Regions from separate parts of the Micromonospora sp. LOL_024 genome, predicted to be linked through region 1. Evidence: predicted binding sites of a transcription regulator. Region 1 holds the regulator's gene; the other holds the start of a gene.
What was found. The regulator HrcA, encoded in region 1, represses chaperone genes, less so after heat shock. The targets are predictions, from matches to a motif close to GGTTNGCACNCTCNNNNNGAGNGTGCNAACC.
Positions count from the first base shown of each region.

Region 2: the regulator HrcA is predicted to act here: its motif matches at 1,894-1,924, upstream of groES (co-chaperone GroES).

Region 1 is NZ_JBHMIS010000014.1:70,110-74,761, forward strand. It holds gene ACFHWY_RS16550 (16S rRNA (uracil(1498)-N(3))-methyltransferase) at 1-591, opposite strand, end outside; gene dnaJ (molecular chaperone DnaJ) at 593-1,735, opposite strand; gene hrcA (heat-inducible transcriptional repressor HrcA) at 1,809-2,831, opposite strand; gene ACFHWY_RS16565 (DUF4870 domain-containing protein) at 3,045-3,695, shown strand; gene hemW (radical SAM family heme chaperone HemW) at 3,728-4,652, opposite strand, start outside.
Region 2 is NZ_JBHMIS010000001.1:504,175-508,826, reverse strand. It holds gene groL (chaperonin GroEL) at 1-1,375, opposite strand, end outside; gene groES (co-chaperone GroES) at 1,446-1,760, opposite strand; gene ACFHWY_RS02505 (THUMP-like domain-containing protein) at 2,101-3,345, shown strand; gene ybaK (Cys-tRNA(Pro) deacylase) at 3,373-3,849, shown strand; gene ACFHWY_RS02495 (sugar ABC transporter substrate-binding protein) at 4,052-4,652, shown strand, end outside.

The DNA of each region.
Region 1 (4,652 bases):
AGGGCCCACCACCAGCACGATCTCGCCGCGTTCGGGCAGCTCGACGGTGGTCAGCCGATCCGACGCCTCCTCGTGCAGGACGTACCCGGCGGCGGCACCGGCGATCCGGCGCGCCACCGACGCGGTCGCCTCGTCCGGTGCGCCCGCCACCACCGGCAGCCACGGCCGGCGGGCCTGTTTCGCCGCCTCGCGGGCGGTCGCCAGCCACTTACCCCTGGCCCGTACGCCCCGGTCACCGCGCCACTGCACGACCGAGCGGCTCGCCGCCCAGGGGACGATCTCGTCCACGCCCACCTCGGTCATCGCCTGCACCGCCAGCTCACCCCGGTCGCCCTTGGCGATGCCCTGGACCACCACCAGCCGGGGGTCCGCCGCGTCGACGTGTCCCCGGACGACCACGTCCAGCTCGAGGGTGCCCCGGTCGACGGCGGTGACCACGGCGGTGGCGGTGCCGCCGTGCCCGTCGGCGAGCAGCAGTTCCTCACCCACCCGCAACCGTTGCACGGTGGCAGCGTGGTGGCCCTCCGGGCCGTCGAGCACCATCGAGTGGGCCGCGGGCAGCGAGTCGACCAGGAACAGCGGGGCGGACACCTCAGCCGTGGCCGTTGAAGGCGTCGCGCATCCGGGAGAAGAAGCCGCCCTGCTTGGTCAGCTCGGCGACCTCCTCGCCCCGGGTCTTGGCGAAATCACGGAGCATCCGCTCCTGGTCGGCGTCGAGCTTGGTGGGGGTCCGCACGTCCAGGTGAACGTAGAGGTCTCCCCGGCCGGCGCCGCGCAGGTGCGGTACGCCACGGGCCCGCAGGCGCAGCGTGCTGCCAGGCTGGGTGCCCGACTTGACGTCGACCGGCTCCTCACTGTCGAGCGCCTTGATGGTCAACCGGGTGCCGAGCGCGGCGGCGGTCATCGGGACGGTGACCCGGCAGTGCAGGTCGTCACCCTTGCGGGAGAAGACGTCGTGCGGCCGCTCGTGGATCTCCACGTAGAGGTCCCCGGCGGTACCGCCACCCGGGCCGACCTCGCCCTGCTGAGCGAGGCGGATCCGCATCCCGTCCTCGACCCCGGCGGGGATCTTGACGGTCAGCGAGCGTCGGTTGCGGACCCGACCGTCACCGGCACACGTCGGGCAGGGCTGCGGGATGGTGGTGCCGTGACCCTGACAGACCGTGCACGGCCGGGCGGAGACCACCTGGCCGAGGAAGGTGCGCTGCACCGACTGCACCTCACCCCGGCCACCGCACGCCTCGCAGGTGGCCAGGTGGGTGCCGGCGGCGGTGCCGGCGCCGGCGCAGGTGGTGCAGAGCACCGCCGTGTCGACCGTGATCGGCGCCTCGACGCCGAAGGCGGTCTCATGCAGGTCAAGCTCCAGGCGCAGGATCGCGTCGGCGCCCGGCCGGGTACGCGGCCGCGGGCCTCGCCCGGCGCCGGTGGCGCCGCCAAAGAACGCGTCCATGATGTCTTGGAAGCCGACGAACGGGCCGGCGCCGCCGGGCCCGCCCGGACCACCGGCGCCGCCGCCGGGCGCGAGCGGATCGCCACCGAGGTCGACGATCTGCCGTTTCCGATCGTCCGAGAGGACCTCGTAGGCGGCGTTGATGTCTTTGAACTTCTCCTGTGCCTCCGGATCCGGATTCACGTCAGGGTGGTACTGCCGCGCCAACTTGCGGTAGGCGCGCTTGATCTCGTCGTCGGAGGCACCCTTGCTCACACCGAGAATGCCGTAGTAGTCCCTGGCCACTGCGTTCCGTGTCCTCGTGTTCGTCTCGCGTTGCGCCGGTCGGCGGCGACAGCCGGCCGTCGGCCCTGACTGGTCAGTTCTGGGCCAGCAGCTCGCCCACGTAGCGTGCCACGGCCCGCACCGTGGCGATGGTTCCGGGGTAGTCCATCCGGGTCGGCCCCAACACGCCCATCCCCCCGACGATGGTCGCGCCCGGGCCGTATCCGGTGCTGACCACGGATGCCGCCCGAAGGTTGTCGATCTCGTTCTCATCGCCGATCCGCACCCGCAGCGTGCTCGCCTCGACCTCGCCGATGAGCTTGAGTAGGACGACTTCCTCCTCGAGCGCTTCGAGCACGGGACGCAACGAGCCCTGGAAGTCGAGCAGGCCACCTCGGGTGAGGTTGGCGGTGCCAGCCAGCGCCAGCCGCTCCTCGTGTCGTTCGACCAAGGTCTCCAGCAGCACGGTTGACAGGGTCGTCATGGCCGGACGCAGGGGCGGCGGAGACTCGTCGATGAGCGCCTGCACCAGCGGCGGGGTGTCGGACAGGCGCACGCCGACCAGTTTCTCGTTGGCCAGCCGGCGCAGGTCGATGACGGCGTCGGCAAGCAGCGGCGTCGGCAGCTCGACCAGCCGCTGCTCGACCCGACCCGTATCGGCGATCATCACCAACGTCAGCCGGGTGGTGGAGATCGGCACCAGTTCGAGGTGGCGCACCCGGGATCGGGCCAGGCTCGGGTACTGCACGACGGCGACCTGCCGGGTCAGCTGCGCCAGCAGCCGCACAGTGCGGTGCACCACGTCGTCGAGGTCGACGGCACCGGCCAGGAAGCGCTCGATCGCCCGGCGCTCGGCGGGGCTCAGCGGTTTGACCCGGCTGAGTCGGTCGACGAAGAGCCGGTAGCCACGGTCGGTGGGCACCCGGCCGGCACTGGTGTGCGGCTGGCGGATGTACCCCTCCTCCTCCAGCACAGCCATGTCGTTGCGGACGGTGGCCGGTGAGACACCGAGCTGGTGCCGCTCGACCAGCGCCCTGCTGCCGACCGGCTCCTGGGTGGCGACGTAGTCCTCGACGATCGCGCGGAGCACGGCGAGCTTGCGGTCGTCGAGACCCATCCTGCCCACCTCCTGTCGCAGCTCGACCTTCGGCGCCACCGCCGCCGGAGACATACTCTGGCACTCGACTGTAGCGAGTGCCAGTCTACGTCGGGGGACCCGTCGACGCGATGATCAAAAGGTGGCTCTCTCGCACCTCGAACCGATCGGCGGGTCGACACTCGCCGGTGTCGCTATGGTGCACCGTTGCCCATGGCACCTACCGTGACCTCCATGACTGAACCACCTCGTCCCCCAGACTCCGGCGACGAACCCACGACCCCGCTGTCCGGGTCGTCCGGCCAAGCCGGCTATCCCCCGCCCGGCGGCTATACCCCGCCCGGCGGCTATACCCCGCCCGGCGGCTATACCCCGCCCGGCGGTTACCCGCCACCCGGAAGCGACCAGCCGCCTGCGGCCGGGTACCCCCCGCCGGGTGGCTACCCCCCGCCCGGTGGTTATCCCCCACCCGGTGGGGCGCCCGGTGTCGGCTACCCGACCGGCGGCCACGGCGCACCCGGCGGCGGCTACCCCAGCAATGAGGACAAGACCTGGGCGCTGATCGCCCACTTCGGCGGACCACTCGGTGTGGTCGTCGGTGGCGGCCTGCTCGGCTGGGTGGCGCCGCTGATCGCGATGATGACTCGCGGGCAGCAGTCCCCCGTCGTCCGGGCACACTCGGTGGCCGCGCTGAACTTCCAGCTCACCTGGGCCGTCGCCGGCGTGCTGAGTTGGGTGCTCGCCACGATCACCTGCGGCATCCTGTTCTTTGTCCCGATCCTCGTGGCGATCGTGGCGGTGATCTTCGGAATCATCGGCGGCGTCAAGGCCAACGAGGGCGCGCTCTACCGCTACCCGGTGACCTACGCCTTTGTGAAGCGCTAGCGCACCAGCGACCTCTCGTGCAGCGCCGCCGGTCAGGGCAGCAGGTCCCGCACCACGGCGTCGGCGAGCAGCCGGCCGCGCAGGGTGAGCACGGCGCGGCCGGCTGCGTGGGCGGGTGCGGCGAGCAGGCCCTGAGCCACCGCCCGCGTCGCGGCCGACCGACCGGCGTCGTCCAGGACCTCCAGCGGCAGCCCGGCGGCCAGCCGCAGCCGCAGCATGACGTCCTCCATGTGCGCCTCGTCGCCGGACAGCATCTCCCGGGCCAGCCCGGGTGAGCGGCCGGCGGCGAGGCGCTGCGCGTACGCGGTGGGGTGCTTCACATTCCACCAACGCACGCCGCCGACGTGGCTGTGCGCCCCCGGTCCCAGGCCCCACCAGTCGCCGCCGGTCCAGTAGAGCAGGTTGTGCCGGCATCGGGCGGCCGGCGTACGGGCCCAGTTGGACACCTCGTACCAGGAGAAACCGGCCGCGTCGAGAGCTGCCTCGGCAGCCAGGTAGCGGTCTGCCGCCACGTCGTCGTCCGGGTACGGCAGCTCACCGCGACGCATCCGCGCGGCCAGTCGGGTGCCGTCCTCCACGATCAGGGCGTACGCGCTGACGTGGTCCACCCCCGCGGCCACGACCTGGTCGAGCGAGGCGGCGAAGTCCTCGGCCCGTTCTCCCGGCGTCCCGTAGATCAGGTCGAGGTTGACGTGGTCGAAGCCGGCATCGCGGGCCTCCAGCGCCGCGGCGGTGGCCCGGCCGGCGCCGTGTCGGCGGTCCAGAACGGCGAGCACCCCCGGCGCGGCCGACTGCATGCCCAGCGAGATCCGGGTGTACCCGGCAGCCCGCAGCTCCTTCAACGACGCGGGCGTCACCGACTCCGGGTTGGCTTCGGTGGTCACCTCCGCGTCACCGGTCAGCCCCCAGGTCCGGTCGACGGCGTCGAGGATCCGGGCCAGGTCGTCGGCGGGCAGC
Region 2 (4,652 bases), on a different contig from region 1:
CGTGGCCGGCGTTCTGCGCGATCCAGCGCAGCGGCTCGACCAGCGCCTTGCGCACGATCGACACGCCGACCTTCTCGTCGCCGGTGAAGCCGAGGTCGTCAGCCAGCACCGGCAGAATCTGCGCCAGGGCGGCGCCGCCGCCGGGCACCGTACCCTCCTCGACCGCGGCCTTGGTCGCAGCGATCGCGTCCTCGATGCGGTGCTTACGCTCCTTCATCTCGACCTCGGTGGCCGCGCCGACCTTGACCACGGCGATGCCACCGGAGAGCTTCGCCAGCCGCTCGGCCAGCTTCTCCCGGTCCCACTCGGAGTCCGAGGCCTCGATCTCCTTGCGGATCTGGGCGACCCGGTCGGCGACCTCGCTGGTCTGGCCACCACCGTCGACAACCGTGGTGGTCTCCTTGTCGACCACGATGCGCCGGGCGCTGCCCAGCACCTCCAGGCCGACCTGGTCGAGCTTGTAGCCCAGTTCGGGGGCGACCAGCTCAGCGCCGGTGAGGACAGCCATGTCCTGGAGCATCGCCTTGCGGCGGTCGCCAAAGCCGGGAGCCTTGACCGCGCAGACCTTGATGGTCTTGCGGATCGCGTTCACCACCAGGGTGGACAGTGCCTGACCTTCAACGTCCTCGGCGATGATCAGCAGCGGCTTGTTGTTCTGGAGGATCTTCTCCAGCAGCGGCAGCAACTCCTCGATCGCCGAGATCTTCTGCGTGGTGATCAGGACGTACGCGTCCTCCAGGACCGACTCCTGCGCCTCCGCGTCGGTCACGAAGTTCGGCGAGATGAAGCCCTTGTCGAACTGGAGGCCCTCGGTGACGTCCAACTCGGTCTGCAGGGCGGAGCCCTCCTCGACGGTGATCACACCGTCGCGGCCGACCTTCTCCATCGCCTCGGCGATCAGCTCGCCGATGGTGGCGTCCTGCGCGGAGATCGTCGCCACGTGCGCGATCGACTTCTTGTCGGAGACGTCGACCGCCTTGGCGAGCAGCGCCTCGGAGACCTTGGCCGCCGAGGCGTCGATGCCCCGCTTGAGGCCGGCCGGGTTGGCGCCGGCGGTGACGTTGCGCAGACCCTCGCGAACCAAGGCCTGGGCGAGCACGGTCGCGGTGGTGGTCCCGTCGCCGGCGACGTCGTTGGTCTTGGTCGCCACCTCCTTGACCAGCTGCGCGCCGAGATTCTCGTACGGGTTGGTGAGCTCGATCTCCTTGGCGATGGTCACACCATCGTTGGTGATCGTCGGCACACCAAACTTCTTGTCCAGGACGACGTTGCGCCCGCGCGGCCCGAGGGTGACCTTGACCGTGTCCGCGAGTGCGTTGACACCGTGCTCCAGCAGGTGCCGGGCGTCGTCCGAGAAGCTCAGGATCTTCGCCATCTATGTCCCTTCGAAGCGACGTTGCCCCGGCCCGGCGAGCCGGACCGGGGCAACGACACTGATCGGTTGCTTACTTCTCGATGACCGCGAGGACGTCACGGGCGGAGAGCACCAGGTACTCCTCGCCCGCATACTTGACCTCGGTGCCGCCGTACTTCGAGTAGAGAACGGTGTCGCCGACGGAGACGTCGATCGGCACGCGGTTGCCCTTGTCGTCGATCCGGCCCGGGCCGACAGCGAGGACGGTGCCCTCCTGCGGCTTCTCCTTGGCGGTGTCGGGGATCACGATGCCCGAGGCGGTGGTGGTCTCGGCCTCGTTCGCCTGGACCACGATGCGGTCCTCGAGCGGCTTGATCGCAACCTTGGTCGCGGTAGTCACGGGCATACCCTCCTGGGGTACTTGGTTTCGTTGCTGGTCGGCATGCCGACCAGCGTCAATTGCCACATGCCACCGGGCGGGGCCGTCGTCGCGGGTGCCGGTCCGCCTGGCGTTCAACCTCCGGACACCAGGGCCCGAAGGTTGGCACCCTCAGGGTGAGAGTGCTAATCGCAGGTTATTCCTCGGCTAGCACTCCGTCAAGGAGAGTGCCAATCTGCCGCCCTCGTGTCGCCACACTCCCGTCTTCTCCGTCGGATGCCGGAGTTTCCCGGGAGCACGGTGGGCCGGACAGGGGCACGGACGGACCGGACGGAGGGCAGACAGGGCGGGGCGGAACAATGGGCGGGTGGATCTGGAGCATTTCGCCGCCTTGCGCACCCCCGAGGGGTCGGCCGCGCTCGACGCGGCGACCCGGGTGGCCGGCGGCGATCCGCTGGCCGCAGCGGCGGCGCTGCGCTGCGCCCGGGTGCCCGGCGGACTCGCGGCAACGGCACTGACCCAGGCAGAGCTGCGCCGCCGGGCGGTCGGCAAGTTCGGGCCGGCGGCGACCGACATGTTCTTCACCCGGCCCGGTCTGGAACAGGCCACCCGGCAGGTCGTCGCGGACCGGCGCGCCCAGCGGCTGCGTACCGCCGGGGTGACCACGCTGGCCGACCTGGGCTGCGGATTGGGGGCCGACGCGCTCGCCGCCGCCCGCACCGGCATCCGGGTGTACGCGGTGGAGGCGGACCCGCTCACCGCCGCGCTGGCCGAGGCGAACGCACAGGCCGCCGGGCTGGCCGATCTCCTCACCGTCGATTGTGGCGACGCGACCGCGTTCGACGCGGCCCGGGTCGAGGCGGTCTTCTGTGACCCGGCCCGGCGCCGGGCCGGGTCCGGCCGCCGGATCTTCGACCCGTACGCGTGCTCGCCGCCGTGGGATTTCGTGACCCGTCTCGCCGAGCGGGTGCCGCGCACGGTGGTGAAGGTGGCGCCGGGTATCGACCACGCGCTGATCCCGGCCGACGCCGAGGCCGAGTGGGTCAGCGTCGACGGCGACCTTGTCGAGGCGGCCCTCTGGTGCGGCGCCCTGGCCGAGGTGCCCCGCCGCGCGACCGTGTTAAAGCAAGGGCCCCCTGCTAACGCCTCAGGTGGTGCAGGGGCCCCCTGTCACCACCGGGCCGGCGGCGAGTCGGTGCACCAGCTGACCGGATCGGGGCTGATAGAGGCGACGGTCGGGCCGGTACGCCGCTTCCTGTACGACCCGGATCCGGCGGTGGTCCGCGCCCACCTGGTCGCCGAGTTGGCCGTTGAACTGGACGCCTCGCTGGCCGACCCGATGATCGGCTATCTCTACGCCGACCGGGCGACGTCGACCCCGTACGCCCGCTGCCTGGAGGTGACCGACGTGCTGCCGTTCTCCCTTAAACGGCTGCGGGCGCTGCTGCGGGAGCGCCGGGTCGGCCGGGTCGAGATCCTCAAGCGCGGCTCCGCGCTGGAACCGGAACGGCTCCGGCGTGACCTGCGGCTGGCCGGCGACCAGTCGGCGAGCGTGGTGCTCACCCGGATCGCCGACGCCCCGACGGCGCTGGTCTGCCGGCCGACGACGTGAACTCGGGCCGGGGATAGGTTGACGGTCATGGCGGGACGGAGTACGCCGGCGACGGCGCTGCTGGCGAGGCGGAAGATCGCCCATCACACCCACCCGTACGACGTCCCGGTGCACGCGCCGAACTACGGAGCCCTGGTCGCCGCCGCGCTCGGAGTCGCGCCGGAGCGGGTCTTCAAGACGCTGGTGGCCGAGGTCGACGGCGCGCTGGCCGTGGCGGTGGTGCCGGTCACCGGCGATCTGGACCTCAAGGCCCTCGCGGCGGTCCTGGGTGGCAAGCGGGCCACGCTGGCCGAACGTGCGGCGGCCGAGCGAGCCACCGGCTACGTACGCGGCGGCATCAGCCCGCTCGGGCAGCGCAGGCACCTGCCCACGGTGCTCGACGTCTCCGCCCTGGACCATCCCACCGTGTACGTCTCGGCGGGCCGCCGGGGACTCCAGGTGGAGCTGGCTGCGACGGATCTGCTCGCCCTCACCGACGCCCGCACCGCTCCGCTCGCCACCTGACGGGCTTCGACCGGAGGCACGGCCGACGGGCCCGGTGGCACGACCGATGGCCGCACTGTGTCGAGGGCGTTGCTGAATTGTTACCGCCGACAACAAACTCGTGACCGGCGCACCCTTGTGCTGGTGAGTTGACGCGGAATACGTTGCCGGGCACAACAAAACAACACCGACACCCTTCCCCACCCTCGAAAGGACCCTGCACATGCGCAAGGGCTTCCTCGCCGTCGGCACCGTGGGCATGCTGGCCCTCGGCAGCCTGACGGCCTGTGGCGACAACTCCGGCGGCGACCAGGCCGGGTCCGACAAGACCCCGAAGATCGGCGTGATCCTGCCGGACAGCAAGTCCTCCGCCCGCTGGGAGGGCGCCGACCGCAAGTTCCTCCAGGCCGCCTTCCAGGCCGCCGGCGTCGATTACGACATCCAGAACGCACAGGGCGACAAAACCCAGTTCCAGACCATCGCCGACCAGATGATCACGAGTGGCGTCACCGCGCTGATGATCGTGAACCTGGACTCCGGCACCGGCAAGGCCGTCCTCGACAAGGCCAAGTCACAGGGCGTCGCCACCATCGACTACGACCGCCTCACCCTCGGCGGCTCGGCGGAGTACTACGTCAGCTTCGACAACGAGGCCGTCGGCAAACTCCAGGGCGAGGGCCTCGTCAAGTGCCTCACCGACGCGAGCGTGCAGAAGCCGGCGATCGCCTACCTGAACGGCTCGCCGACCGACAACAACGCCACCCTGTTCAAGAACGGCTACGACTCCATCCTCAAGCCGAAGTTCGACGCCGGCGAGTACACCC